DNA from 4 places in the Priestia sp. GS2 genome. Region 3 is predicted to be linked to each of the others. Evidence: riboswitches for the same ligand, from Rfam matches in the RefSeq annotation. Region 3 holds a riboswitch; each other region holds the start of a gene.
What was found. A riboswitch is a leader RNA that binds a small molecule or an ion and turns the genes downstream of it on or off. The one in region 3 is predicted to bind S-adenosylmethionine.
Positions count from the first base shown of each region.

Region 1: another riboswitch for S-adenosylmethionine. It lies ahead of V2145_RS13475 (hypothetical protein); the one in region 3 lies ahead of V2145_RS15180 (hypothetical protein).
Region 2: another riboswitch for S-adenosylmethionine. It lies ahead of V2145_RS17900 (methionine ABC transporter ATP-binding protein); the one in region 3 lies ahead of V2145_RS15180 (hypothetical protein).
Region 4: another riboswitch for S-adenosylmethionine. It lies ahead of V2145_RS05110 (5-methyltetrahydropteroyltriglutamate--homocysteine S-methyltransferase); the one in region 3 lies ahead of V2145_RS15180 (hypothetical protein).

Region 1 covers NZ_JAZGJX010000001.1:2,619,001-2,626,771, forward strand. The annotation lists gene V2145_RS13455 (NCS2 family permease) at 1-1,223, shown strand, start outside; gene V2145_RS13460 (MFS transporter) at 1,339-2,514, shown strand; gene V2145_RS13465 (hypothetical protein) at 2,667-2,954, opposite strand; gene V2145_RS13470 (VOC family protein) at 3,273-4,073, shown strand; gene V2145_RS13475 (hypothetical protein) at 4,456-4,704, opposite strand; SAM riboswitch class I at 4,773-4,874, opposite strand; gene V2145_RS13480 (M48 family metallopeptidase) at 5,140-5,883, shown strand; gene V2145_RS13485 (LapA family protein) at 6,073-6,396, shown strand; gene lepB (signal peptidase I) at 7,385-7,771, shown strand, end outside.
Region 2 covers NZ_JAZGJX010000001.1:3,488,873-3,496,643, forward strand. The annotation lists gene V2145_RS17885 (carboxymuconolactone decarboxylase family protein) at 1-351, opposite strand, end outside; gene V2145_RS17890 (MetQ/NlpA family ABC transporter substrate-binding protein) at 474-1,316, opposite strand; gene V2145_RS17895 (methionine ABC transporter permease) at 1,333-2,001, opposite strand; gene V2145_RS17900 (methionine ABC transporter ATP-binding protein) at 1,991-3,019, opposite strand; SAM riboswitch class I at 3,130-3,236, opposite strand; gene V2145_RS17905 (thioredoxin family protein) at 3,380-3,679, opposite strand; gene V2145_RS17910 (toprim domain-containing protein) at 3,693-4,043, opposite strand; gene V2145_RS17915 (YusG family protein) at 4,273-4,515, opposite strand; gene gcvH (glycine cleavage system protein GcvH) at 4,624-5,007, opposite strand; gene V2145_RS17925 (arsenate reductase family protein) at 5,121-5,477, opposite strand; gene V2145_RS17930 (acyl-CoA dehydrogenase family protein) at 5,627-7,411, opposite strand; gene V2145_RS17935 (acetyl-CoA C-acetyltransferase) at 7,433-7,771, opposite strand, start outside.
Region 3 covers NZ_JAZGJX010000001.1:2,982,975-2,990,745, reverse strand. The annotation lists gene V2145_RS15200 (PAS domain-containing protein) at 1-561, shown strand, start outside; gene V2145_RS15195 (GntR family transcriptional regulator) at 692-1,339, shown strand; gene V2145_RS15190 (DMT family transporter) at 1,467-2,450, shown strand; gene V2145_RS15185 (hypothetical protein) at 2,541-2,705, shown strand; gene V2145_RS15180 (hypothetical protein) at 2,844-3,251, opposite strand; SAM riboswitch class I at 3,342-3,451, opposite strand; gene V2145_RS15175 (hypothetical protein) at 3,696-4,037, shown strand; gene ssuE (NADPH-dependent FMN reductase) at 4,549-5,103, shown strand; gene V2145_RS15165 (homocysteine synthase) at 5,186-6,478, shown strand; gene V2145_RS15160 (Fur family transcriptional regulator) at 6,552-6,830, opposite strand; gene V2145_RS15155 (lytic polysaccharide monooxygenase) at 7,113-7,771, shown strand, end outside.
Region 4 covers NZ_JAZGJX010000001.1:985,274-993,044, reverse strand. The annotation lists gene V2145_RS05110 (5-methyltetrahydropteroyltriglutamate--homocysteine S-methyltransferase) at 596-1,723, opposite strand; SAM riboswitch class I at 1,804-1,904, opposite strand; gene V2145_RS05105 (hypothetical protein) at 2,152-2,394, shown strand; gene V2145_RS05100 (NAD-dependent protein deacylase) at 2,424-3,155, opposite strand; gene V2145_RS05095 (universal stress protein) at 3,168-3,566, opposite strand; gene pfkA (6-phosphofructokinase) at 3,893-4,852, opposite strand; gene V2145_RS05085 (C40 family peptidase) at 5,171-5,836, shown strand; gene V2145_RS05080 (hypothetical protein) at 5,867-5,992, opposite strand; gene V2145_RS05075 (secondary thiamine-phosphate synthase enzyme YjbQ) at 6,115-6,516, opposite strand; gene V2145_RS05070 (spore germination protein) at 6,650-7,771, shown strand, end outside.

The DNA of each region.
Region 1 (7,771 bases), 360 kb from region 3:
ATATCGTGGTTGTAAACCCTGTAATTTTATCAGATGCAGGTGTACCATTTGATCAAGTATTTATGGCAACCATCATTTCAGCTGTGATTGGTACACTGTGGATGGCACTTGCCGCTAATTATCCAATTGCAATTGCGCCAGGTATGGGATTAAACGCATATTTTGCATACTCTGTTGTCGGTTCACACGGTAACATCGATTATAGAATTGCTTTTGCGGCCGTGTTTGTCGCAGGTCTTATTTTCGTTATTTTGTCGCTCACGCCGTTTCGTGAGAAATTAATTGAAGCCATTCCAGGAAACTTAAAGCATGGAATTACAGCTGGTATTGGCCTTTTCATCGCCTTTGTCGGCCTTCGTTCAGCAGGTATTATTGTCGCAAACGAATCCAATCTTGTTGGCTTAGGAGATCTTCAATCTCCTGGCGTTGTACTTACTTTAGTTGGATTGGCTATTACGATTGCGTTATACGCAATGAATATCAACGGCGCGTTGTTTTTCGGTATGCTCATTACAGCCGTTATCGCCCTTTTCACAGGTCAACTTTCTTTTGACCAAGGATTTGTATCTGCCCCTTCTCTACCAGAAGGACTTTTAATTACAAACCCGCTAACTGCGTTTGGTGACGTTATTCAGCATGGTTTGTATGCTGTTGTATTTTCTTTCTTACTAGTAACCATTTTTGATACGACAGGTACAATGATTGGTGTAGCACAGCAAGCAGGATTAATGAAAGATAACCATATGCCAAAAGCACGTCAAGCTCTTCTTGCAGATTCTTTCGGTACATCAATTGGTGCAATGTTTGGAACAAGCCCAACAACTGCTTTCATTGAATCTTCAGCTGGTGTTGCTGCCGGTGGACGTACAGGCTTAACTGGCGTAACCGTAGCTCTTTTATTCATTGTTGCTGCATTCTTCAGTCCGCTTGTAAGCGCCGTTTCAGGTATTGCAGCGATTACGTCTCCGGCTTTAATCATTGTAGGTAGCTTAATGATGGGCTCTATTGCAAAGATTAACTGGAGTGAGTTTGATGAAGCATTTCCTGCGTTTCTTGTCATCTTAACAATGCCTCTGACATCAAGCATTGCAACTGGAATTGCGCTAGGATTTATCTCACATCCACTAATGAAGATTGTAAAAGGTAAAGCAAAAGAGGTTCATCCACTTGTTTATGTATTTGCTGTCTTATTCTTATATCAACTTGTGTTTTTACCACATTAAAAGCGGTGCTTATGCATCGCTTTTTATTTTGAGATCCATTGGATTTAAGTGGCATCTCTTTCGTTATTTGGTATACTGAATATACAGAAAACGTCTTCATTGAAAGGAGCTTCACATGAAAAAACAGCTTGGCACGCTTATGTTTGTCTTATTTATGATCTTTGTCGGATTCGGCATCATTATTCCGATTGTGCCAGAAGTCATTCGCACAACTGGAGCTAGCTCGGTTAACCTTGGACTTTTAATGGCAAGCTATTCCATCGCATCTTTTCTAACCGCTCCATTTTGGGGGAGTCTATCTGACCGAAAAGGTAGAAGACCCGTTCTTCTGACGGGCTTAGTTGGATTTAGCGCTAGTTTCTTTATTTTTTCATTTGCTAATGACTCACTCGTTCTGATGTACATATCACGTATTCTTGGAGGTTTATTTGCCGGAGCGGTTATTCCATGTGCATTTGCTTACGCTTCTGATATTACTACGGAAGAAAATCGTACAAAAGCAATGGGGCTTTTAGGAATGACGATTGGGCTTGGCTTTATTTTTGGACCGGCGTTAGGTGGATTGCTATCGTCCGTGAGCTTATTTTTCCCGTTTACCATTTCAGGGATATTAGCACTGATTATGACAACCTTTGCTTTTTTCGCACTGCCAGAATCACTGCAGCGAGAAAAGATTTCTCAGGAAAAGAAAACTACGCTGCAAGATTTCAATACGGATTTTAAAGGCGCAATGAAGTATTTATATTTACTCTCCTTTTTTGGAACGTTTACGCTTGCTGGCCTTGAAGCAACTTTTCAATTTTTTCAAATTGAACGAATTGATGTAACCCCTACCATGATCGGCTGGATGTTTATGGCGAGTGGACTTACGCAAGCTGTTATTCAAGGCGGCGTTTTACAGCGCTTTAAGCAAGGAAATGAAAAAAAATTAATTGCTGTTGGGTTAATTGTCTCAGCTGTCGGATTTGCGTCCATTTTATTTTCATCCAATTTATTTAACGCAACGGTTTTTCTTTGCATCTTTACGGCTGGTAATGCCCTTATTCGCCCTTGTGTACTCGCTCTGATTACCCTTAAAACGAATATTGGCTACGGGTCAGCTTCAGGTATTAATTCATCAATGGATAGCTTAGGAAGGATTTTCGGGCCTCTGATGGGAGCTTTCGCTTTTGAACTAAACAGCATGTATCCATTTTTGATTGGAGCGATATTAACATTTAGTGCGCTCCTTCTGCTTCAGCGTCATATTACACTGGATTATTCACCCAATGAAATAACGCCTAGCTCTTAAAAAGAAAAGACTTTAGTCTTATTGGCTAAAGTCTTTTCTTTTTAAGAACATATAAGCAAAACTAAAACCAGCGCCAATCTTTCATTTCGACACTGCTTTTTAAAACGTAACTGCTTCAGTGTATACGACCTCTTTGTTCTTATCGAATATTTTCACCATATACTTACTATCCAATGCTTCTTCAATTGAAAAGAATTGAGCGATTCATCTTTTGCTAATTCAAGAGAATCAAGTAGTTCGCCTTTGTCTCCGTATAAGTTCACTTTTTTTACATGAGGTACTTTTTCTAAGGAGCGCATTACTCCTATGTAGTTACCTTGCTTTCCTTCCAATGTATTAATTATACTATCTTCCATTCCCTTTTCGAATTTCAGATTGGCGTGACCGTCAAATTCAATAACGCCAAATGTGTGATTGGCTGTTTCGTAAAAAGCTAGCAATACGCTTTCACTAGGTTGCGGCGTTGTTTACAGAAGCACGTTTAATTTTTCTAATTATTTATATTCATTAAATTCCTCCGTTAATTTCTCTTGTTGGTTACTGCATGCTGATAGACATAGAAGAGAGAGGGTGAACAAACGTCCAAATAGCTTTTTGAGACGAAACCTCCACTTTTAATTACCTTAATAACAATATTTTTACATAAATTAAAAAATATGTTTTTTATATAACTTTTATACGCTGAAAATGGAAGAACTTCTTTGGCCTTTGTTCATAAAAGATTTATACTAACGTCATAGCACAAAGGAGGTTTTTTGATGGATATTTACTTTGATCATCTCGTTCATTTCTCCCCAGACCCTCATCAAGCTCAGCGTGATATGAAAGCACATGGCATACAAGTAATTGAAGGAGGGCAGCACGAAAGCTGGGGAACATATAATACCCTCGCTTACTTTCAACTTTCTTACATTGAATGGTTAAGTTTTCATTCACTGAATACACCACCTGGTGCCACCAATACTCCACTGATTCATCGCTTACACCAAGAACAAACTTCTACAGGACAATTTGGACACTTGGCATTTCGCACCTCAAATCTACACATGCTTCAACAACAGCTTTATGAAAAAGGGTTTCACATGGATACAATTATTGATGCTTCTCGTAAAACAAAAAATGGAGAGCTCTTGAAGTGGAAAATGGGCTTTCTAAAAGATCCTAACCCATCCTCTCTTCCTTTGCCCTTTTTTATCGAGTGGGAGCAAAGCGATCAAGAGCGCATAAAATCCCTGCAATCTGCATTTGCTCATCCATTAGGCTACCTTCATATGGATGCTATATACTGCGCTGTACACGATGTCAAGGCCACTGCTAGGAAGTGGGCTCACTTATTGGATGCTAACATGGGGGAGAGTTACAACGACCCATCGCTTCAAGCTACCTGCCTAAAGCTATATACAAATGATGTAACATTCATTTTTTCCCAAGCAAACCAAGGCATTGTAAACGATACGTTATATAAAGTCGGCGAGCGACCTTTTATTGTAAAATGCACAAATAGCAACGTGGAAACTAACTGTAAGGTTCAAGGCGGGACGTTTTGGTTCAGAAAATAACGAAAGAGCTTATATCGCGTTTCTCGCTCGATATAAGCTCTTTTTTCTTTGGCGACTTATTCCTTCAGCACATAAGAAAAAGCGTAGAAACGAGCTCCTACACTTTTATTCATCGTCCTCTAAGAAGTCCAGTACGCGATCAATAAATTGTTCGCTACCTTCATCATTTCCATGTTCAATCAACAGCTCCATGCTAAACCTCCTTTTTAAATTGTTCGAATATTCTTGTTTTATACCTTACCACAATTTCAAACAAGTTGTAACGGTTATTTTGTGTAAAAATTTCGACAAATACCCTCCCTTTTCAACGAAAAACGAAAAGAAAGAAGATAAGCATCTTACCATGATTGTAGACATGACTGCAATTGATATGAATACAGCTTTAAGCGTATGTACCTTTTAGCCATCCAACTCGCTTCAATTTTGCTATGCAAGCTTCTTTTAAGTCTTCTTCTGTGTAGCTCTCCACTACTTTGCAATCAATTCCAATAGCGTACGTATCTTTCTCGCTCTTCACGACAATTTCGTAAAACGTCTCAAGCTTTCTACAGGTAAAATCATTAATTTCCCTCAATTGCTTTAAAACATCGTTTAGTACTTCTTCATGATTCTTTATAATTGTTTGTGTCATCCGTATCTCTCCTTCTACTAAAATTAAAAAAGCTCATTTTGCTTTAGATGCAAAATGAGCTTTCACCCGTCTTATCACCCAAAGCTAATGCTTTGCTGGTAGGAGCACCTTACATTGGTAGGTTGCTGTGGAGTCGTAGAGCCAGATCTCTCGTCCACTCGTGATAACTTTTTAAATTAGATTTCATTATACCAAATATCTCCTGTTTAGCAAGGATATTTTTTAAATTTTTCTTTTTTTCAGTTTTGTCACTCTTTTTAATCTATGCGTAGTAAAGCAAGAATATTTTCTTTTCTTTACGTAAAAACTAATAAAAAACGTGATGTAAGTCATTAATTAAGCTCTCAGCCTTTTTTTCTGATTATTCTTTCATTTGACCAAACTCTACCTTTGCTTATAAAATGAAGATTTGTAGAAAGGAGCACGAAAAACTATATGTATACGTATCAAATTGGCAATCAAACAATTGACTACAAAATTAAAGTCGTTCCAAATAAAACCGATATTACGGTCCAAATTTGTGACAATGAAGGGGTAACCGTAATTATCCCACGAGGCCTAAACGAGCACAACGTTCGCTCTGTTATTTCTCGTAAAGCGACTTGGATTTTAAAACAACTCAACGGTGGTAACCAACCAACTGAAACAAAAAAACCGGCTGCAAAAAAAGCTGAAAAAGCAAAAGCTGAGAACAAACCTACAGCTGCACCTAAAGCAAAAACGGCATCTTTTGAAAACGATGACAAATTTTCATATTTAGGCCGTCAATATCGCTTAAACATTGTTCGTGATGATGTTGAGCAACCTGAGATGACGTTCCGCGCTAAATTTATCGCAACAGTGCCATCATCTTGGTCTGAACAAGAAACAAACGAAGGAATTCAAAGCCTTTTAACAGAATGGTACCAAGGACGAGCAGGTGAAAAATTCAACGAAGCATTAAAAGCAGTGAAAAAGCAAGCAGCAGATGCACCTGACTCTGTAGCGTGGAAGGAACTGCAAGATACATATGCAACGATGGAAAACGGTGAGCTAGTATTAAACTGGCGTCTACTTCTAGCACCATTAACAACAATTGAATATGTGATTGCTTCACAATTTACAGATGCAGACTCATTATTTGAAGATGCAACAGAGCGTAAACAATGGTTAGAAGAAAACAGCTTACAAGCATTCTAATCAGCTAACAGCAAAACACCCATCCTAAACCAAACAAAGGATGGGTGTTTTTTTTACAATTTGTGTTTTATTAAAACTTAATGATAATAAAAAATGTTTATAGTTGAATAATATAGGTTAAGTATATGTAAAGGCAGTATAAAATTTAATTTTGCTCCTTTATCTATCTTCAGAAAGGATGTGCACCTAATGAAAGGACAAAGCTTTTTCATTTTAGGTCTTATTTTCGCTCTTATTATTGCTATCTTAGCTGTCATTAACAATGAGCCAGTTCAATTTAACTACGTCTTTGGCTCACAAGACTGGCCACTTATTTTAATTATTTTAACATCTGCTGTATTCGGTGGTGTCGTCGCTGCTTCGCTAAGTTTTGTTAAAATAACTCAGCTTAAAAGCAAAAACAAGCAACAAACAAAACGAATTGCAGAACTAGAAACGCAAATAGCCGCTCACTCAGAACCACAAGCTGATCCAGAAAAGCCTCTATCAACGCAAGGGGAACCATCAGCTTAATATATAAGTATACACCCCCCCTGCCTTCCCAGCACTACGGGAAGGCAGGGGTTTTTGGTCTTTCTTCCCCCTTATGATCATTCATTAGCTAAAGGATGTATCAGCTATGTCAGTAGCCTGTGAGTGAAACGGGAAATGCGTGACTCCTGCAGGACTAGCGAGCGCTCTGAGACCCCGCAGTTTACGAGGAGGCTTAGACCGAGCCCTGCGGAAAGCGAATAAGCTGAAGTGGAAATCACGACTCATTGCGTGCGTTCTTTCCCTCTTCCACACCCAAACACCACACACAGATTGCTCGTGTTCTATTCCAAAAGTCTGTGATTGGAACGGAGGATATGAGACTCCTGCAGGACTAGCGAGTGCTCTGAGACCCCGCAGTTTACGAGGAGGCTTAGACCGAGCCCTGCGGAAAGCGAATAAGCCGAAGTGGAAATCACGACTCATTGCGTGCGTTCTTTCCCTCTTCCACACCCAAACACCACACACAGATTGCTCGTGTTCTATTCCAAAAGCCTGTGATTGGAACGGAGGATATGAGACTCCTGCAGGACTAGCGAGTGCTCTGAGACCCCGCAGTTTACGAGGAGGCTTAGACCGAGCCCTGCGGAAAGCGAATAAGCCGAAGTGGAAATCACGACTCATTGCGTGCGTTCTTTCCCTCTTCCACACCCAAACAACACATAGAGACTGCTCGTGTTCTATTCCAAAAGCCTGTGAGTGGAACGGAGGATGTGAGACTCCTGCAGGACTAGCGAGTGCTCTGAGACCCCGCAGTTTACGAGGAGGCTTAGACCGAGCCCTGCGGAAAGCGAATAAGCCGAAGTGGAAATCACGACTCATTGCGTGCGTTCTTTCCTTCTATGAAAATATAAATAACCCCATATACAAATGGAAATCTTTAGCCAACAATGGTACAATCAATTCTGTTCTTTATTCTTCTAATATCATTTAACCAAACGATTTACTTAACAAAGAAGGTGCTCTTATATTGAGAAAAACTCGCATAAAACGAGAAATCATAATCTATTGCTCTATCGTTCTCGGAACGCTTCTCTTTTCTCTTATTGTGCAACAGTATTTCTTTCAGCCTTATACCGTTAAAGGAGACTCTATGAATCCTACGCTTCAAGAAGGCAACCGCATTATTATTAATAAACTAAGCAACTATCAACGCTTCGATCTCGTCGTTCTTCACTCTCCCCATGACCAGGACGAGTATCTCGTTAAACGAATAATCGGTGTTGCAGGCGAAAAGATTGAATACATTGATGACCAGCTCTATATTAATAACCAAGAAGTAAGTGAACCCCACTTACATAAATACCTACAGCATATCCCAACATACGAACGCTTCACCGAAAACTTCTCTACCGAA
Region 2 (7,771 bases), 510 kb from region 3:
TTTTAACTCCTGCATGCATTCCTGTACTAACGTGACCGATTGACTCATCGCTGCTCCACCACCGAATGCTGCCGAAACACCACAAGCTTCTAGAATCTCTTGCTCAGTTGCTCCGTTATCTAGGCAACCTTTTGTATGATAAATCATGCAATATTCATCTTGAGCTACAACGCTAATTCCTAATGCAATAAGCTGCTTGTCTTTTTTAGAAATAGACCCTTCTTCAAAACAAGCCTCTGTGAAAGTGTTGAACGCTTCAGTCAACTTTGGAAGTTTTTCGCTGAATGTTCCAATTCCTACCTTATAGTTATGAAGTGCCTGTTCTGTTGAATGATTTGTTTCTTGTTGCATCTCTCTTGCCAACTCCATTCGTCATAGTTTTCCTCATTAGTATGGATGATACAAATCGGAGTTATACTTGACGATAAAAATAGAAAAAGTCGACCAGATCTAAACTAGTCGACTTTAATATATTACTCGTTTACAGGAAGCACCGCGCCTTTATACTTCTCTTCAATGAAATCTTGAATTTCTTTTGAATGAAGCACTTCTACTAACGCTTTTACTTCTTCTTTATTTTCATCACCTTTACGAACCGTGATGATGTTTGCATACGGATTGTTTTCCTTTGACTCTACAGCGATTGGGTCTTTAACAGGATCTAAACCAGCATCTAAAGCATAGTTTGCATTAATGACAACAGCATCACCTTCATTGTTGTTATAAACCTGAGGTAATAAACCACCTTCAACATCTGCTTTAAACGTTAGGTTTTTAGGATTTTCTACAATATCATCAAGCGTTGCATCTTGCTTTTTAACGCCTTCCTTCAACTTAACTACGCCTTCTTTTTCAAAAATTGAAAGAATACGACCTTGTTCTGCTACTGCATCACGCATAATTACCGTACCGTTTTTCGGAAGGTCTTTTAATGACTTGTATTTTTTAGAGTAGATACCAATTGGCTCGATATGAATCGCTCCTGCACTTACAAAATCATAATTAGGATTTTCTTCTAATACAGAGTCTAGATAAGGAATGTGCTGGAAGTAGTTTGCATCAATTTCTTTTCCATCTAATGCTGTATTAGGTAGAATATAATCTTGGAATGGTTTAATGTCTAACTCAATTCCTTTTTCCTCTAACAATGGTTTTGCTTCTTCTAAAATTTCAGCATGCGGAATATTTGACGCTCCAACCACAATTTTCTTCTCGTCTTCTGATGAATCTGAACCACTGCCTCCAGATGAACCACAAGCAGCTAAACCTAAAACTAAAGCAGATGATAAAGCAAATGTTGAAACCCATTTTTTCATAATATATTTCCTCCTCTTATCGTTTATCAATTTTAGATGTGATAAAATCACCAATGAACTGGATAATAAATACAATTACTAAAATTAAAACTGTCGCCACAAGGGTTACATCACTATTATTTCGCTGGAAGCCTTCTAAATATGCTAAGTTTCCTAAACCACCAGCTCCAACCGCTCCAGCCATTGCCGTATAGCCAATGAGTGCGATTGCTGTAACCGTCAAACCGGAAATCAAAGCAGGCATTGATTCTGGAAGCAGCACTTTAAAAATAATTGTGCTTGTTGTAGCTCCCATTGACTTTGCTGCTTCAATAACACCTTTATCAATTTCACGAAGGCCGATTTCAACCATACGCGCGTAAAACGGTGCTGCTCCAACAATAAGAGCTGGCAGTGCTGCTTCTGCTCCAAGCATCGTTCCTACAATCGCTTTTGTAAATGGAATGAGCAAAATCAGTAAGATGATAAATGGAATGGATCGAAAAATATTTACGAACGCTCCTATAATAATATTAACGAAGCGGTTTTCCCAAAGCTGTCCTTTGCCTGTTAAAAATAGAAGTAGGCCTAATATAATTCCTAATATAAAGGTAGCAACGACTGAGATACTTGTCATATACAGTGTTTCAATCGTTGCTGCGCTGAACTTATCATACGTTACGTTTGGAAATAATTCAGTTAGCATCCGTCATCACCTCAATTTCTACCTGTTGTTCACGGATGTACTCGATTACTTTATTAACCTCTACCTTTTCACCGTCTAAATGGATAAACAAAGTTCCGTAAGAGCCTGTTTGTGTATAAGAGACCTTCCCTTGTAAAATGTTAATCGTGACATCGAACGCTTTTAAAATACTCGTAATGAGCGGTTGCTCTGCTTTTCCACCTACAAATGTAAGCTGAACAATTTGACCACTCGGATAAAGTTCTTTCACCTGTTCAACTGTCTCAAACGTTTCTTCTGGCTCTGAGATTTGCTGTACAAATCGTTTTGTAATATTTTGCTGTGGTTTACGGAACACTTCAAGTACTTCTCCCTGTTCAACTACTTTCCCATTTTCCATCACGGCTACACGATGACAAATTTTACGGATAACGTGCATTTCATGAGTAATTAAAACAATCGTTAAACCTAACTTTTCATTAATATCAACTAACAAATCTAAAATTGAATCTGTTGTTTGTGGATCAAGTGCTGATGTTGCTTCGTCGCATAATAGAACTTTTGGGTTGTTGGCTAGCGCTCTTGCAATCCCTACACGCTGCTTTTGTCCACCGCTTAGCTGAGATGGATAGGCGTTTTCTCTCCCTTCCAATCCGACTAATTTAATAAGCTCGTTTACACGTTCTGCTCGTTTACCTTTAGAAACACCTGCAATTTCAAGCGGGAACGCAATATTTTCCTGAACGGTACGAGACCAAAGCAAATTAAAATGTTGGAAAATCATACTAATTTCCTGTCTAGCTTGTCTAAGCTTAGCACCCTTAACCTTTCCAATTTGGTTCCCTGCCACTTCGACAGTTCCAGAAGTAGGTGTTTCTAAACCATTTAATAAGCGAATAAGGGAGCTTTTCCCTGCCCCACTGTATCCAATGATACCGAAGATTTCACCTTTTGCTACTGACAAATTAACTTGATCAACAGCCGTAACTTTTCCACTTTTAGCATCATATATTTTTGTTACATCTTGTAACGTAATCATCTTCTTCACCTTCTTTGTTGACTTGCTCTGTCTGCTTAGTGTGTCCTTGCTTTTTGAAAATAAAAAAACCTTTCTACACATGAGCAGAAAGGTTTATGATTAAATCCTTTCTCTCATCTTTCAAAGCTTATGCTTTGCAGGAATTGGCACCATTTCAGTTAGTCTGACGGTTGCCGGGTTTCACAGGGCACAGTCCCTCCACCTCTCTTGATAAGAGTTAACGACAAATTATTAAAATTATTTTGTTTTCATTAAATATTCATTCATTTATGTTTGTGATTCTAGCATGTGTCAGAAAGGGTGTCAACAAAAATATGCATAGGATAATAATCCCATGCACACTTGTAAACAAATACTTATTTAGCTAAGACGTTCTATTACGTGTTCAACGGAGTGAAAAGCATAAAGCTTCTGTTTCATTTCGCCATTTTCAAATTCAATTAAGCATGGAACACTTTCAATTTCAAGCAAAGAAGCTTTAGCAGGCATATAATTTAAATTACTCATTCCAATTGTTAACTCTGGAATAACCGCCTCCGCTACTGTTAACATTTTTTTAGCTAATTGGCACGTTCCACAAAGGGGGGTATGAAAAAAAATGACGGTACGCTCGTCTTTATTTAGCTTTTCGTCTAGCTGCTCTTCTGTCCATTCTTCCATGTTATTCATCCTTCTATATTAAAAATTCTGCGTTAACATCTATATTAGCACTTAAGAGCACCGTAGCAATGTGATTTCTTGGTGCCGCCGCTACCTCGCGATACATTTTATCGATATAAAGGTGCTCCGCTTCTGGGAGTTCTTTTTTAAACTGTTTTCGTAATTTATTGCCAGAATCATCTGAATCGACTAAGATGTACACATCTTTATCATATGTGGAATCGATAATCTCATCTAGCTTTGACAAGCTAATGGTTCCATTTGTACAAATAATCTCAATAGGTTCATTAATAATGCTCTCGATTCTCTTTTTGTCAGACTTACCTTCTACAATAATTACTTTTTCAATTTCTATTAAACGCATCGTCATCACCTATAATTATCAGTTGTATAGTAACGTTATTCCTTTATGCTATACAATATTCGTTAATGTAACACAGTTCCCCTGTTTTTTAAAAGATTTTGCTGTAAAAAGAACATATATGGACTGTTTTTATTGAAGAATAGACTATTTTCGGTCATTTTAGACTGATGGCGCCAAACCTTATATGGTTGGCGCCATCACCCTTTCACGCAGAGATTTCATGCTAAATTTAGCACCAACCCTCTTCTGAATCACAGTCCGTATACTTTTGTGTAGTTCCAGTTTGGACGTCAGCATACTGATAAATCTTATTATTTTCCTGCGTGTAGCCTGACTCTAAATTGTATTCATTACCCGTTGCACCGTAATTCACATGGCCAATCGATTCTTTATCGACATACAATTGCATACCGTTTTCATGAAATTTTGCTGTAATTCGATCCGTTACGTCAACTTTTTTACGTTCAAACATAAAAAGACACCCCTTTAGCTTGTTTACTAAATAGAGTGCCCTTTTTGTTATAGGTACATGAAGACAAATTATGGATATACCAAATGAAATGTCTTAAGATGAAGTCAATTAACCTTCGTTAATCATTTCATCGTATTGTTCAGCTGTCATAAGTTTCTCAACATCTGCTGAATCAGCAGGCTTAATTACAACCATCCATGCTTTTTCATATGGAGACTCGTTTACAAACTCAGGATTGTCACTTAATTCTTCGTTTACTTCTACAACCTCACCGCTAATTGGTGCATATAGCTCTGATACTGTTTTTACAGATTCTACGCTACCAAACGGCTCATCTGCTTCAACTTTATCGCCAACTTCTGGAAGCTCAACAAATACAATGTCACCAAGTTCAGATTGAGCAAAGTGTGTAATTCCTACTCGGAAAACTTCTCCTTCGTTTTTTACCCACTCATGCTCTTCTGAATAACGCAACTCTTTTGGTGTACTCATCTTAATCCCTCCAATAAATTATGTATGCCGCTAACGAATAGCAACGACTACCTCTTATCAGTGTAACGTAAAAAGGAGGTTTTTTCTATTTGAATCCGCACAGAATTTTAAATTTATTTCCACGTTGTTTCAAATTCTTCTTCTTTAAATCCTACCGTTACTTTATCACCGTCAGTTAATAAAGGGCGCTTGATTAACATCCCATCAGATGAAAGGATTTCAAGTAATTCTTCATCACTTGCTGTTGCAACTTTGTCTTTTAAACCTAACTCACGATATTTCTTACCACTTGTGTTAAAAAACTTCTTTAATGGCAACCCGCTATTTTTATAGTAGCTAGTCAGCTGATCTTTTGTTGGGGGATTTTCAATAATATGAATTTCTTCATATGCCACCCCACTTTGATCTAGCCACTGCTTTGCTTTTCGGCATGTCCCACATTTAGGGTATGAATAAAATAATACGCTCATCATTTTTCCTCCTTTCTCTTTGCTTTTTCGTATTTTAACATATTCAACTTTAATTTACCTATTTTAGTTCTCACTTAAACAAAGAAAAGCTGTGTAAAGGAAGGTGTCTACCCCTCCTCTTTACACAGCACTTATTCCATACTTTAAAATTACACAATAAAGCGTTCTTCTTCCAATACAACCTTTGCAATTTCTCGTTTAACAGCAATAACGTTGACCGGCGTGTGACGAGTTAGCTTACGTAATGACGAAAGCATCATGCGTAGCGTATCTCCCTCTTCTACAGCAATAAGCGTTTCTTTTGCATCCGCTTCGATTTTATTGAATGCTTCTTGACAGAATACTTTTGTATAGTTTACTTTAAGCTGATTTTTTTCTTCTCCATTTTTCAAAATCGCTTTTTCTGTACGTAATACAGCTGATTCCATTGCATATACGTTGCTAATCATGTCAGAGATATTAACTAGAACTTCTTGTTCACCCTCAAGCTTTTTGCCATACTTTTGAGCTGCTAAACCAAGTAATAATAGCGCAATCTTTTTACCATTACGAACTAATAGTTTTGATTGATCTAACGCGCCTTCTCCAGCCTCTTCAGGCATTAGCATCATGAGCTCTTCCTGTAGTGACTGCGCTTTTTGAAGAAGCGGAAGTTCACCTTTTAAGGCTTTGCGTAAGTACGTTCCTGGCACCAATAAACGATTAATTTCGTTTGTCCCTTCAAAGATGCGATTGATTCTAGAATCACGGTATAAGCGTTCAATCTCATATTCACTCATAAAGCCGTAACCACCGTGAAGCTGAACTCCTTCGTCAACCAAATAATCTAGCACTTCCGTCGCAAATACCTTATTTAATGAACACTCGATGGCATACTCTGCAATTGAAGCAGCAATTTCTTTCCCATCTTTTTGTTGCTCTTCTGATAACTGACCCATTCTATCTTCAAAGAGACCTACTGTACGATAAACAGAGCTTTCAGAAGCGTATAATTTAGCTGCCATTGTTGCAATTTTCTCTTGTGTTAACGAAAACTTTGCAATTGGAGTCTTAAACTGTTGACGTTGATTCACGTATTCAGAAGTTAACTCCATGGCACGCTTACCAGCTCCTACTGCACCTACACCTAGCTTATAGCGGCCAATATTTAAGATATTAAACGCAATAATGTGCCCTTTTCCAATCTCTCCAAGTACGTTTTCTTTTGGCACATGTGCATCTTCTAAAATCAAGGTACGTGTGGAGGAACTCTTAATACCCATTTTCTTTTCTTCAGGACCAACAGACACACCTGCATAATCACGTTCGACGATAAATGCGGAAAATTGCTCTCCGTCTATTTTCGCATACACAACAAATACGTCAGCAAAGCCAGCGTTTGTAATCCATTGTTTTTCACCATTCAACACGTAGTGAGTTCCTTCTGCATTTAGACGAGCAACAGTTTTCGCTCCTAATGCATCAGAACCTGATCCTGGTTCTGTTAACGCATACGCTGCAATCTTACCTCCAGTTGCTAAATCTGGTAGATATTTTTGCTTTTGCTCTTCTGTTCCAAATAGCACGATTGGTAGAGAACCGATTCCAACATGTGCACCGTGTGTGATAGAGAATCCTCCTGCACGTGACATCTTTTCAGCAATTAATGCTGATGCAACCTTATCCAATCCAAGACCACCATACTCTTCTGGAACATCAGCTCCTAGTAATCCAAGGTCCCCAGCTTGCTTTAATAGTTTCACTGAGCGATCAAACTCATGTTTTTCTAAAAATTCTACTTGTGGTAGTACTTCGTTCTCAACGTATTCATCCGTTGTTTTAGCAATCATTTTATGCTCGCTTGTGAAATCCTCCGGTGTATATACTCGCTCTGCGGAAAGATCATTAATTAAAAAGCTACCACCTTTAATTGTTTGTTCCGTTTGATTTGCCATCTCCATATCCCCCTTATTTCATTAAGCTAATAGTTCAAATACACCAGCAGCGCCCATCCCGCCACCAATACACATCGTTACAACGCCAAACTGTTCATTTCTTCTCTTCATTTCATGTAATAAACTGAGCGTTAGTTTTGTACCGGTGCAGCCAAGTGGGTGACCTAGAGCAATTGCTCCACCGTTAACGTTCACGCGATCTTCATCGATGTTTAACTCACGAATAACACCTAATGCTTGAGATGCAAAGGCTTCATTCAACTCAAATAACCCAATATCTGAAAGCTCAAGCCCCGCTAATTTTAATGCTTTTGGAATCGCGGCTATCGGTCCAATTCCCATCACTTCCGGTGGAACACC
Region 3 (7,771 bases):
CAAATTCGAGATGCTATCCGTGAAGAAAAGTCAGTCAATGTACAAATTCTAAACTATACAAAAGAAAACCAACCTTTTTGGAACGACTTATTTATTGATCCAACATGGATTGATGATGAGCTTTATTTTATCGGGGTTCAAAAAGATATTACGGAAAAAAAGAAGCAGGAAGAAGTAATTTATGATTACTACGAAAAGATGCAGGAGATGTCAGCGCCGATTGTTCCAGTAAAAGACGGGGTTTCTGTTCTACCGATTGTTGGTGTTTTGAATGAACAGCGATATCATATGATTGCATCCAAAGTATCAACATACATTGATGAAAGTAAAGATGATCATTTTATTATCGATTTCTCGGGTTTATTAGAAATGGATGAAGATGTGGTAGCCTATATTTATAACCTGCATGATTTAATTAAGATTACTGGAACGGAGGTTATTGTAACGGGTATTACGCCTTCTGTAGCGAAAAAAATGAGAGACCTCCAAGTAAACTTTACAATCTTAAAAACCTACACGCATGTCAAGGCCGCTTTAAAAGTACTTGGATATGCAGAATAAGTTCTCGAAAAAGTCCGTAAAACAATACGGACTTTTTTTGTTTATAAATCGTAATATATATATAAACCTAACCTAAAAAGCGAGTAAGTCCAGAATTGAACAAACTTCCAGCATTTGATATATTGGTTTTATGAAAAGAGAATTGATTAAACCCATTAAACGTTTATCACTGCGAGAAGAAATTTATCAAACTTTAAAACAAGGAATTATTACGTTAGAGTTTCCACCGGACCAACGCTTGAATGATAAGGAGCTAGCTGAAAAATTTAGCGTCAGCAGAACGCCGGTACGAGAAGCGTTAAAACGCTTGGAAGATGAAGGGCTTGTTGAATCGATTCCAGGCTCTATTACCAAAGTGTCTTCGCTAAATCCTGAAGAAGCAAAGCATGCGTTTACCGTTGTTGCGGTCCTTCACGCATTGGCAACTAAGCTTGCCGTTCCGCATCTGACAGAAGAAGATTTCAAAGCATTGGCTCGTCATAATGCGGAACTTGAGAGTGCGGTCGAACAAAACAATATCATTGGTGCAATTGAAGCGGATCAAGCTTTTCACCGCGTATTCTTGGAAGTTGCTGCTAACCCTGAAATTGTGTTAGCGTTAGAGCGAAGTGAGTCAAAAATTTACCGGTTGGAAGTGGCGAAATTTTCTTCAGAACAAGGATTTAAATCTGTAAATGAGCATCAAAAAATCATTGAAGTCTGTCAAAGCCAGGAGACAATACAAGCAGCGGGTCTTGTTGAGAAAAACTGGCTAAGTCTTGGAGAACTATTGGTGTAAAGAGTCTTCACAAACGTGAGGACTCTTTTTTATACGCTAAAATAGCATTGAATAAATAACCAAAATGCGATATATTGGTTTTACAATTTATTTACATTATTATGTGCTACATACGGGGGTTAAGGAATTGAAACCAATTATATTAGGCGTGTGCTCCGCGTTTTTCTTTGCGTTTACATTTGTTTTAAATCGTATGATGGAAGTTGAAGGTGGAAGCTGGATTTGGAGTGCTTCCTTACGCTTTTTCTTTATGGTTCCACTACTGTTAATCATCGTCATCGCTAGGAAAAAGCTGAACGCTACGTTTGCGGAAATGAAGAAAGCACCGATGCAGTGGGTGATGTGGAGCACCATTGGCTTTGGATTATTCTACGCGCCGCTTTGCTATGCGAGTGCGTATGGCCCGAGCTGGTTAATTGCGGGAACGTGGCAAATTACGATTATCTCAGGTTCGCTTTTAGCTCCTTTATTTTATGAAACAATCCAAACGAGTAAGGGACCTATTCAAGTAAAAGGAAAAATACCTTTTAAGAGCTTAGCGATGTCGCTTATTATTTTACTCGGCGTAGCGGTTATGCAAATTGAACACGCAACAACGCTATCGCTTATGAGCGTATTGCTTTGCACATTGCCGATTTTAGTTGCTTCGTTTGCTTATCCGCTTGGCAATCGTAAGATGATGGTAATTGTATCAAATCGCCTAGATGCTTATCAGCGCGTGCTCGGAATGACCATTGCCAGCTTGCCGTTTTGGATTATCTTAGCAATTTATGGTTTATTTACTGCTGGCCCACCTAGCGCTTCACAGGTCATTCAATCGGGCTGGGTTGCTTTGTTTTCAGGCGTTATTGCGACGGTCTTATTCTTTGCAGCAACTAATATGGTTACAGGTGATATGAAAAAGCTCGGAGCAGTCGAAGCTACTCAGTCGCTTGAAGTATTGTTTGCGTTACTTGGTGAAATGATTCTGCTTGGCATGCCGCTACCTACATACGTTTCGTGTATTGGAATTATACTTGTTATTGCTGGTATGGCGTTAAATAGCTACGTATCAAGCAGGAAAGGGAATAGGGAAACCAAACCAGAAATGAAGCAAGCAACAAATCTGTAAAAGTAGATGAAAATTTTGGAGAAAAAGGCTTCATTTACGTACATTAGTGGTAAAATAGAATATATATATTCTATAAAGGAGGAATGTCAGGTGAGTGCCTTAATTGTAGGCTTAGTAGCTTCCGTTCTTTCCGTTTGTTTACTGTTTTCCAATCGTCAGAAGCGTGTTAATAAGGTCCAATCTACGCAGTCGTTACATGCACAAAATATGAACAAGCAGAGTGAGCAAGACGATTCTCTCATGTATTATATATAGGAAGCTGTTACAGTAAAAGTAGGCCGAGAAGATGTAAATGCTTCTCGGCTTTTTCTTGTGGTTTTAGTTGCGATGTGAAAGCTGGGGTCCGCACTATATAAATATTTTAAAATTGAAGCAAGCGATAATCTTAACAACTTACTTAGTAAACGTTATAGTTTCCCTTACAATCTTAGCATTATAAATTTGAAAGTGTGTTGTACCTAGTATATTTTTAACCTTTTCATTTGATAACCTTGTCTTCCAATTGACTGATACGTCCCAATCATTTAATTCGCCTATTCTATTACAAGTTAAGCTATCTATGAATATAGATCTTTCCCCGATATCAACCATTGTTTTAATAATTTCAGCTTTTATCTGAGCACTGGTTATAAATTCTTTCTTATTATATATAACTCCTTGGCTGTCATAATAAGAAGGGATTTCATTTAGCTTATTTTGATTCCAAACATAATTGTAAAAATTGAAAATAAAAGAGGTGATTTCAAATGAAGTTAACTCTTTAGGTTGTTTATATGTTTCTAAGGCTAATTTAGTTTGCATCTCCATTCTCCTGTACATTGAATATAGTATTATAAATATAAAAAACCTCTCTATTTATAAAATAGAGAGGTTACATATTCTGCAATATGCTTCTTATCTTGCAAAGTAACTAACTTTGCAGGAATTAGCACCTTTTCAAACAAATGTTTGAAGGTTGCTGGGTTTCATAGGGCCAGTCCCTCCACCTCTCTGGATAAGTAATATAAAGTTAGAGATAATTTTACCATATATAACAAACATGTAAAGTGGTCGGGAAGCAATTAACTGAAATAATTTGTTTATTTTTCACAAAAAAAGTATACTTGACACATCGGAATAATATGTTTTATTATATTAATATAAATTAAAGCACATTAAATACAATTCTTGCCGACTAGAAAGCTAGAGGCTCCCATTTGAAACTAAATGGGAGCCTCTTTATTTCTACAGAAAGGAGAATACATTATGACGTCTTTCAATCAAAAAGCGTTGGAATTAACAGAGTATGAGATTACAAGTGGAATAACCAACAGCAAATATCTTAATCTGCCAGATTTGGAGTTCTCCTTATGGTGTCAAAGGAAATATAAAGTGACTAAAGGTATATATAATGAGCTCGATTGCTGGTTTTACGAGTACGACATTGTAAATGTCCATCATCGTCGCATTTATATTCTTGCGTTTTTAGAATTTATTAAAGAACAGAGTAATGATAAAAAGAAGTATTTTCAATTCGGAGCAGGGGGGTTAAATGGTAAACTCCATCAGTTTATAAGAAATTGTGAAATAGAGAGTTACAAAATATAAGAGAGTGTTGGAAAGTTAAGCAGCGGATGAAGGGTTAGCCATGAAGTTGTAGAACTTTTGCCAAAGTAGATGGTTCAGTTGCATATTTATTTGCCTACCACTTTCTATGCTTATCATCTATTCATTTATTTGGTTCTTCAGAGCAAACGAATAAACATTACAAGGAAGCATTAGAAAATCAGCTGTTTTGGACAAAAACAAACGGATAATGGCACAGTAGTATTTAATGAAGTAGAGATACTGTGTTCTTTTCAAACAGAGGAAAGTCAGCTAATCTCAACAATCAGACCGCATATTGCAAAAATAATCTTAATCTATATTCTACTTGGTATAGCTGAGGGGGCATTGGAAGAAGCCAAGAAATATACTAAGAATGAATCAAGGCCATGGGTAACCTCAAATGTTAATCATGCAACTAATGATCCTTATATCGGTGGGCACTCAATTATAAACTACCCGAGGTTACACCATATTCTTAAATATATACCCTAATTAAAAGGAGCGATCGTTTATGTCAAGCATAGTAGTTATTTCAGGAAGTCCGACTAAGCCCTCTAGGAGTGAGGCAATAGCTTCATATTTAAAGAAATATTTTGAAAGCAAACAACACCAGGTAGAAACAATAAATGTTCGTGACCTTCCCGCAGAAGACTTGCTACATGCTAATTTTAACAGCGGAGACATCAAGTATCGTTTGTCACAAATCAAACAAGCTCAAGCTGTAATAGTCGTTAGTCCCGTGTACAAAGCTAGCTACACTGGCATTTTAAAATCCTTTTTAGATTTAATTCCTGAAAAAGGGTTAGCTGATAAGATTGTATTACCAGTCGCAACGGGTGGTTCGTTTGCACATTTATTGTCATTGGAATATGCTTTTAAGCCTCTTTTCTCAATATTAGGTAGTCAACAAATTAATAGTGGGGTTTATTTGGTTGATTCCCAAATTAGCTATCAGCATCTTGAGCTTACTTTTCTTGATGACGAAATTAAAAGACGAGTAGATACAGCTTTACAGCAACTTTCAAATCAGCTAATCGAAAACGAGTCAGGTAGGAAACAATTTTAATTTCTTGTAAAAATAAAAAGGGTTTTGTGTTTATGTAAAAGAATGTTCTTGTGTTGAAATCAAGACAAGGGGAGGAATGATTATGACGCAAAAAAGAGAGTTGAAGCTTGAAACAGTAGCTATTCATGGAGGACAGGAAGTTGATCCGACGACGTTGTCAAGAGCAGTTCCAATTTATCAAACGTCCTCGTATGTATTTCATGATAGTGAACATGCGGCTAGTTTGTTCAGCTTGCAGAATGAAGGGAATATTTATAGCCGCATTATGAATCCTACTACGGATGTGTTTGAAAAGCGAATAGCTCTACTAGAAAAAGGAACAGGAGCGCTCGCGGTAGCATCTGGCCAGTCGGCCATTACGTTTTCAATCTTAAACATTGCGTCAGCTGGCGATGAAATCGTGTCGTCATCCAGTATTTATGGAGGAACGTACAATTTATTTGCCCATACGTTAGGGAAGCTTGGCATTAAGGTGCATTTTGTGGATGCTAGTGATGTCCGTAATTTTGAACATGCGATTACGGATAAAACAAAAGCTATTTTCGCTGAAACAATCGGTAACCCTAAAGGGAATATTCTTGATATTGAAGCAGTGGCAGACGTGGCTCATCGTCATGATATTCCTTTAATCGTAGACAACACGTTTCCAACACCGTACTTACTTCGTCCCATTGAACACGGAGCAGATATTGTGGTTCACTCCGCCACGAAGTTTATAGGCGGGCACGGTAGTTCAATCGGTGGTGTCATTGTGGACAGCGGTAAGTTTGATTGGAAAAAAAGCGGGAAGTTTAAAGGTTTAACGACACCAGACCCAAGTTATCACGGAGTGGTTTACACGGACGCAGTTGGAGAAAATGCTTATATTATAAAAGCACGCGTTCAATTACTGAGAGATGTAGGAGCAGCCCTATCACCATTTAACTCTTTTTTATTTTTACAAGGGCTTGAAACCTTACATTTACGAATGGAACGTCATAGCCAAAATGCACTGGCTGTAGCTCAATTTCTCGAGCAGCATGAAGCGGTTAAATCAGTAAGTTACCCGGGTTTAGAAAGTCACTCATCTTATGTACTAGCTAAAAAATATTTGCCACAAGGCCAAGGCGCCATTATGACGTTTGAAATTAAAGGAGGAATTAAAGCAGGTCAAAAGCTTATTGATTCTGTTCAGCTATTTTCTCATTTAGCGAACGTCGGAGACTCCAAATCACTAATTATTCATCCAGCGAGTACGACACATCAACAGTTGGCTCCTGAAGAACAGATAGCAAGCGGAGTCACGCCGGGGTTGATTCGTTTATCAATTGGAACAGAAGCAATTGAAGATATTATTGATGACCTTAAGCAAGCTATAAGTTTAAGCCAAGAATAATAAAAAAAGAGCAAAAGTGTTCATGGTGGCGAACTCTTTTGCTCTTTGTATTGAGCAAATGTAATACCTTCTCTCAGTAGTGGACAGGAGAATCAACTACATTCAATGAAAATATCTTTTTTGTTTCATCTTCTCTACAATTTAAGAATCCTAGCTCTACAAATAAAGATAAGTTTTTATAAACCGTATCGAAGCTGATTTTTTTATTTGTATTCTTCAAGTGATCAATTACTTGCTGAGCAGACAGCTCGGCATTTTGGCGACTACAGAAAAAGGATAGCAATACGCGACGTTGGCTAGTAATATGATAGCCATTTCTTTTTAAAAAAGTGATATATTCTTCTTGCATCATGTATGAACTCCTCAGTATAAACTGTATGAAGCAATAAAAAATTGCTTACTATTAAAATACTTGTTTAAACAAGTATTTGTCTAGTGATATGTTTTCTAACGTTTGTACGTATCCTAGTAGTTCCTTGTTAGTATAAAACTGGAAAAAAGACAAGGCTATTCTGCATTTTTCTAAACCTATTGAATCAAAATGACGAATTGTAGTAATCAGCAGAGCTCATTTTCTTATAATTAAGAGTGACACTTAGTCATAAAGTGGACTTTACAAATGAGGTGATGAGTTTTGAAGTGGAAAAAAACAATTGGAAAAGGCGTCGTGACAGCCGCTGTGCTCTCGTTTGGCATGTGGGTTTCAGCTGGTGATGCATCTGCTCATGGGTACATACAGGAGCCGGCAAGTAGAGGGTACGTTGGATCGCTTGAAAAGCAGGTCATTGGCTGGCAAGCTGCGATGGAGAAGTACGGAAGAGTCATCGACAGTCCTCAGTCTGTAGAAGGCCTAAAAGGCTTTCCAGAACGCGGGCCTGCTGATGGGCATATCGCATCAGCAGAAGGAGGACTGGGACAAATTGATCAAGTAATGGATCGTCAAACGGCAGATGCTTGGAAAAAGCAAGATTTAAAAGGTGGGTTAAATACGTTTACGTGGAAGTACACGGCTCCCCATGCAACTTCAAAGTGGCATTATTACATTACGAAAAAGAGCTGGAATCCCAATGAACCTTTAAAACGGTCAGATTTTGAACTAATTGGTACAGTGAATCATAATGGAACACCAGCAAATACAAATTTAAGTCATAAAATTAACGTGCCAACAGATCGGAATGGCTATCACGTTATTTTAGGTGTATGGGACGTAGCGGATACACCTAATGCTTTTTATAACGTCATTGATGTGAATTTAATCAACGATGAAGCAACTGACAAAGAGCCACCGTCAGC
Region 4 (7,771 bases), 2.0 Mb from region 3:
TTTATTCCTAAATAGTTATTTCTTTTTATTTTAAATCTAAAAAACTGTGTCGTCAAACCTTTTAGCTAGTGTTCTAACACGAATCTCAAGTATAAATACCTTACACCTTTTATAAAACACACTCTTACTTTTTACTTTTCAAAGGCATATAGAAGCTGACAATCACACATATTAGGCCTATCAAAAAGAGAAAAACAGGCACCTCATTTAAAAATACTGTCAGGTAATCACCTGCTTTCCTTGCGTGAATGGGAACTAAATTCAATTCCATGATGAGACTAACGAATGCAATTGCTTTTAAACAAACTCCTAACAAAAACAACCCTAGTCTACTCCTGATTCCCAATAAAAACATTCCTTTCACATATTCATCTTTTACATTCCTGTAATGACAGAATTTTCACTTATTATCAAAGTATGAATTTCCCAAACTACTTATCACTGATTATTTATATATATGAAGAAATAAACTACCCGATATTTTTTATATAAAAAAACCGCATCTTTTGTAGATACGGCTTTTTTGCTTTTATTACTAATGAAAGGAAAAATCTAATGAGATTCTTATGTAAAGCTAAAAAACAACTGATAATTTTTAGATAGTGCCCCAAACATCTTGAGCAATTTTAACGACATGACTAATTTTATTCCATTGCTCTTCTTCTGTTAGTTCATTTCCTTCTTCCGTACTTGCAAAGCCACATTGAGGACTAAGGGACAGATTTTCTAGAGGAATAGATGCACTCGCTTCTTTAATTCTTTGTTTAATAACTTCTGTATCTTCTAGCGTAGGAAACTTAGATGTTACTAGTCCTAATACAACTGTTTGGTTGTCACGTGTAAAGCTTTTTAACGGTCCAAAATCTCCTGAACGATTATCATCATATTCAAGGAAAAGTCCATCTACATGTAAGTTAGCAAAGATTGCATCGGATATAGTATCGTAGCCACCACTAGTAATGTACGTAGACCTAAAGTTCCCACGACAGATGTGCATCGTAATAATCATATCATCGGGCTTTTTAGAAATAGCGTCGTTTAAGCAATTAACTCTCGTATCAATAATATCTTTTACATCCATACCCAACTTCTCCACAACTGCATCGATACGCTCTTCAGAAACAAAATCAATCCATGAAGTGTCATCTAACTGTAAGTAGCGGCATCCTGCATCATAAAAAGCTTGAATCGCTTTTTGATAAGCAACTACCGTGTCATGATAAAACTGTTCTCTATCTCCATTATAATAAGTGTCCTCTTGAATTCGAGTAAATAGCATGTTTGGGCTTGGAATAGCAAACTTAGCAACTTGACTTCCATCACCGTATTCTTCAACGGCTTCTTTTAAAAATGTAAAATGTTCTAGCATATAATGATGGTTGAAATCTACTTTACCAACTACCTTAATTGCTTTATTTTTTGTTTTAGCACCTTTAAATTGACTAATATACTCCGTTTCAAACTCTTCTACACCCTCTAGGCCTGATAAGAAATCCAAGTGCCACCAAGCACGTCTAAATTCTCCGTCAGTGATAGATTTAAGTCCCACTTCAAGTTGTTTCTGGACAAGCTTTAAAATCTCCTGGTCCTCTACAGATTTTAAAGCCGTCTTGCTAATTCTACCATTGATATAAGCTTCTCTTGCTTCTTTGAGAGGAGTTGTTCTTAAAAAGCTCCCTACGTGATCAGCTTTAAATGGAGCTTTCACTAATGTCTTTGTCATAGTTCTATTCCCTCTTTCTATTCAAAATAAAAAACCTCATCTTAAAGATAAGAAGAGGTTAATAGTCATTATCGGTTCTTCTCCTATCTTCAAGCAAGTTGCTACTGGAATTGGCACAGTACTTAAACAGTCTGTTGCCGAGGCTTCACGGGGCCAGTCCCTCCACCTCTCGAGATAAGAATATTCAATTAATTAACTAGGAAAAATATTACACTTATTTTCTTAACCTGTCAACAAGGAATTTGAAAAATCAGAAATGAAACATTTTTCTTGTAATATTGAGGATTGATGCATATCCGAATTCATAAAAGATAAAACGTGCTCAAATATACCTTGTCACTTTACTTGTCACTTTACTTGTCTCTATCTATATGATATATGTTATAATCATGTGACCTAGGTTTTAAATAAGGAGGAACCTCACAAAGATGTTAGTTAAAGGATTACAACTATTAAAATATGTCTTTTTAATCGGAGCTGTGGTATACGGAATAATTGCTTTTCAAAACAGTGATTCCACCAACTATATTGCTTATTTACCATACATTCAGTTAATGCTAAGTTTATTTTTATTTATTGAAGCTGTTTTGACGTTTAAGGAAAGCAAACTGCATTCAGCATTTTTTCTAGTCATTTCTGTGTTCTGCTTCGCTATCTATTTTGAAGTGTAAAAAAAGCACGCTGCTCATAGCGTGCTTTTTCATTTCTCATTTCTTAAAGCGGTTACAACTTCGCCGATTGGAAGATATATTTGACTATCAAACACATAGTCATAGTGAGTTGGCTCTTTATTAATAATAATCATTGGTATCTGACCAAGTTTTCTAACTAGTAAAGGAATTTGATTAATAGGCGTTACTTGCAAAGATGAACCCATTACAATAAATAAATCGCTCTGTAAAGCTACCTCTACAGCTTCTTCAAAACAGTGAATTGAATCTCCAAACAAAACAACATTAGGCTTTAATACCTCTTCACATGACGTACAACTCGGTAATCCCGCTTTGTTTAGAAAATCTAACCCAAATTCATTTTTACACTTTTGACAATGTGCTCGCTTAATTGTTCCGTGAATTTCATATACATTCTTACTTCCTGCTTTTTGGTGCAGCCCGTCAATATTTTGTGTAATGACATGCACCGTCTTTTCTTGTCCTAATTCTGCTATAAAGTCATGGCCTGAGTTAGGTTCATATTCATGAAGTAGCTTTACACGAAAAATCTCTTTAAATAGCTCCCAGAAAAGCACCGGATCATTTCGATAAAAAGAAGTGGAAATCACATCTGAAAATTCTAAGTTCTTTCGATACAATCCATTCTGAGAGCGAAAATCAGGTATGCCTGACTCTGTACTTACTCCCGCCCCCGTAAAGAAACAAATTCGCTCTGCTTCTCCAATTTGTTTCTTTAACTCTTCAAGTTGCATATTCATTGGCTCTCTCTCCTACTTAACAATAAGTACGGGTATCTTTACATGCTGAGCAATTTTATGACTTACGCTTCCCAAAAACATTTCTTTTACTGGATTTAACCCTCGACTTCCAACTACTACAACATCAAAGTGATTGTTGTTAGCAAATTGAATAATAGTTTTAGCAGCATCTCCATGAATAAACGTAATTTCATATTCTATATTAGATTTTGCTAACACTTCTTGTGTTGTTTGGATACGCTTTTCTCTTGTTTCATCTATTCCAAGCGTATTCAACCTACTATCTCCTTCTACCGCATATATCACTTGAACAAAGCTGCGGTCAGTTAAGTTCGCTAGAGTAACCGCTTTTTCAGCTGCTCTAGCAGCGTGTTCAGAACCATCTGAAGCTAATAGAATTCGCTTGAACATGTCTTCACTCCTTTTCTATCAATTATAACAGCTCTACTAATTTTTATTCCATTGAAGAAATCGATATAAAAATTAAATTTTCTAAAAATACCCTCGCTTTTTGTGTTATACTAATAAACAGAAGTGCTATACTAAATAAAAGCTAACTAAAAGGACTGATGGCTATTATGGGTTTTGAGCTGATATGTACCTTTTGCAAAGGGCTTGGGAAAGTAATGATTATTCCTGGCATATTCTACACAAAAAAGTGTAAGCATTGCGAAGGTACTGGTTTGAAATTAAAAAAAGACGAAACTCCTCTGTAAGAAGTCTCGCCTTTATATCGTTTAGATTGATAATTCTTTTGATAGTTGATACATACGCTCATCAATATGATGAGGCTCACCTAAGATTTCCATAATATTATAATCAACAATTTCGTTTTTACGGATACCGATTGCACGCCCGCCTTTACCTTCCATTAATAACTCAACGGCGCGGCCACCAAAACGACTTCCTAACACGCGATCTTGTGCAGTTGGTGATCCACCACGCTGAATGTGACCTAGAACCGTAACGCGAGTTTCAATTCCAGCAGCTTCTTCAAGCTGTTTTGCTACTTCATTTCCTGTAGCTACACCTTCAGCAACAACAATAATACTATGTTTTTTGCCACGCTCTTGGCCTTTCTTTAGACGATCTACCATCTCTTGGAACTCATCTTTTGCTTCAGGAATTAAGATTGTTTCAGCTCCTCCAGCTAATCCAGACCATAGAGCAATATCTCCAGCATTACGTCCCATTACTTCAATAATAAACGAACGTTCATGTGAAGTAGCCGTATCGCGAATTTTATCAATCGCATCGATAACAGTATGTAAAGCTGTATCGAACCCTAGAGTAAAGTCTGTTCCTGGAATGTCATTATCAATCGTTCCTGGAATACCTACACATGGAAAACCTAGCTCAGTTAGCTTAACAGCTCCCATGTAAGATCCATCTCCACCGATTACTACTAAGCCTTCAATACCGTGTTTTTTTAGGTTTTCAATACCTTTACGGCGTCCCTCTTCTGTTTTGAACTCTGGACATCTTGCAGAATACAACATTGTTCCACCGCGTTGAATGATATCCCCAACATCACCCACTTCAAGCTTTCGAATATTTCCTTCAATTAACCCTTGATATCCTTGATAAATACCGTAAACTTCCATTCCTTCATGAATCGCTTTACGCACAACAGCACGAACCGCAGGATTCATTCCTGGAGAATCACCGCCGCTTGTTAATACACCTATTCTTTTCATTAATTTTCACCTCATCAAAAGTCAAATCAATTGACACTGTATTCTATTTTTACATTCTACATGACTACAAAGTATTTGTGTAGTAATTCACAACAGATTTCTATTATTATTTTTAAATGTCCTTACATTTTCATATGTTTTAGTTATTAACAGTTAAATATTCAATTTTTTTCTATTTTTTTAAAGAAAAATACATCTTTCTACTCGCTATAATTTTCATTTTTTTCATATTTTGTAATGAAAATGTAACGTTTTAACCTGTCGAAAGGTGTTATGATTATTTTACGAAAATTGACGGAAAATTGATGGAGGACCATTATGAAGAAACTTGTAGCAGTTTTTACCCTCGCTAGCTTTTTATTTGCTAGCCCTTTAGTTAGTCAAGCTGCGCTAGGTGATCAAACATTAAAGCAGGGCATGAGGCATCAAGATGTTCAGCAATTGCAGCAACTTTTAAAGAAAAAAGGTTATTTTACTGGCAATACAACAACTTATTTTGGCCCAGCTACATCAAATGCAGTTAAATCATTCCAGCGTAAAAATGGACTGTCTGCCGATGGAGTTGTTGGAAAAGGTACATACGCAAAGCTAGGAGTGAAAACTTCTTCACAGACTTCTACGTTTAATGCTTCAAAAGTTATTAACAAAGGAAAACAATATATAGGTGTTCCATATCGTTGGGGTGGAACAACGCCTAGCGGATTCGATTGTAGCGGCTTTATTGGTTATACTTTCAAGCAGAGCGTTGGCATTACTCTACCTCGAACTGTGGCCGAGATTTATAAAAAAGGTACTCGAGTAACAAGCTTGCAACCTGGGGACATCGTGTTTTTTCAAACATACCAAAAAGGTGCTTCACATGCTGGCATCTATATGGGCAACAATCAATTTTTACATAGCTCATCTTCAAAAGGTGTTTCAGTTGCTTCATTAAAAGATAGCTATTGGAGTAAGCGTTATATCGGTGCAAAAAGAATTCGTTAATCAAAAAAAGCCAACTTACGTTGGCTTTTTTTAACGACAAAAACTATAGTATTCATTAATGATATCTAGTACTGTTGGATACTCATCTACCCACGTAAAGTTAGTCTTCTCGTTTTGTTCTTGTTCTGTTTCTTTTTTAATTGTAATTTGCTCCACAAAATATCTCTCCCTTTTTCTGTTATATAACATATATATCGTTTTCCTTTTGTTTTATAACAAAAATTCTAAAAAAAGAAGACGTGCTAAAAGAAGCGCTCACGATTTAGTGAGCGCTTCTTTTAATCCGCTTGAATTTTAATGTAGCATGTACGATTTCTAGGGCCATCAAATTCACAAAAATAAATCCCTTGCCACGTTCCTAATAATAGACTTCCATTTTCAATAATAATTTGCTGTGAAGAACCGACGGTGCTTGCCTTTAAATGGGCTGCTGTATTTCCTTCAAAATGTTGATCTTTTTCATCAATCCAAGGATATACCTCATCAAACCTTCTAATCATGTCACGTTTTACATCTGGATCTGCATTTTCATTAATTGTGATACCAGCAGTTGTATGGGGGCAATACACCGTGACTACTCCGCTTTTCACTTTTTTTCTCTTGATTTCCGCGTTTACTTCACTTGTCACATCAACCATTTCATCACGACTACTCGTTTGAATCTTAAATGAATGTAACATGTTTTCACTTCCTTTTTTGTTAGTTAGCATAACATCTACTGAACTCGCAAAGACTAGTATATATTCTTTTTTATCGTACTGTTTTTTACTACTGAATTCAATATACGGTTAATGACATAAAGGCGGTGAAGACTTGCTCAATTCAACTTTTCAACGAGATACAGAGTATGTGGTTAAGACATTTCTAGAACTAGCAGGTGACAGCAGTGACATAGCTTCAAAAAAGCTATGGATTTCATCTACTGATTTCTTTTATATCCTTTATCTACAAGGACTTGTAGATAGCGAAAAGCTGAATCAACTAACAGAAAAGATGGTTCAGTCTAAAACCTCCTCTCCAGTCAATACACTAGATCGTTGGGATTCTTTTATCTCAACAATTGAAAGTACTGAGATTTACACATACAAGCAAGCTCTCACTTCTTTTTTCAAAGGAGAACCTTTATTATTTATTCATAATCGTACAACAGCCTACTCATTAAACATGACAATGGCTAAACAGCGTACATGGAGTGAACCAACAACTGAAAAAGTAGTGCGCGGTCCAAAGGTTGCATTAATTGAGAATTTAGAAGAAAATATCGGGATTTTAAGGCAAAGAGCCAGTGATGCAAACTTAATCGTGGAGGATGTTTTTATAGGAGAAGAGCAGCTCCATCGAACATCAATGGTTTTTCATAAAAAGCAATGTCAACCTCATATAGTGAATCAAGTTCGTGAAAAGCTTCAACACATTAACCTTAATAATGTTCAAGATTCTGGAATGATTGAAGAATTTCTCGAAGAAGCTCCGTACTCCCCTTTTCCGCAAGTCCAAAATACGGAGAGACCCGATCGCGTTTTAGCAGCTATTAATGAAGGAAGAGTTGCAATTTTTGTAGATGGTTCACCTTTTGCTCTGTTAGTACCAACAACAATTGACATGATTATGAAATCACCAGATGACTATTATGAAAGATGGTTGGCAGGTTCTCTCTTACGCCTTCTTCGCTATATTTCAATTTTCATTACGCTCTTTTTCTCAGCTATCTATATTAGCCTTGTATCGTTTCATCAAGGACTGCTTCCAACTGAGCTTGCCATTACAATTGCAGCAACGCGAGAAGACGTGCCGTTTTCACCTTTTATTGAAGCGATGGTAATGGAAGTGACCATCGAATTACTAAGGGAAGCCGGACTTCGCCTTCCAACACCTGTCGGACAAACCGTTGGATTAGTAGGAGGAGTTGTTATTGGACAAGCAGCTGTAGAAGCT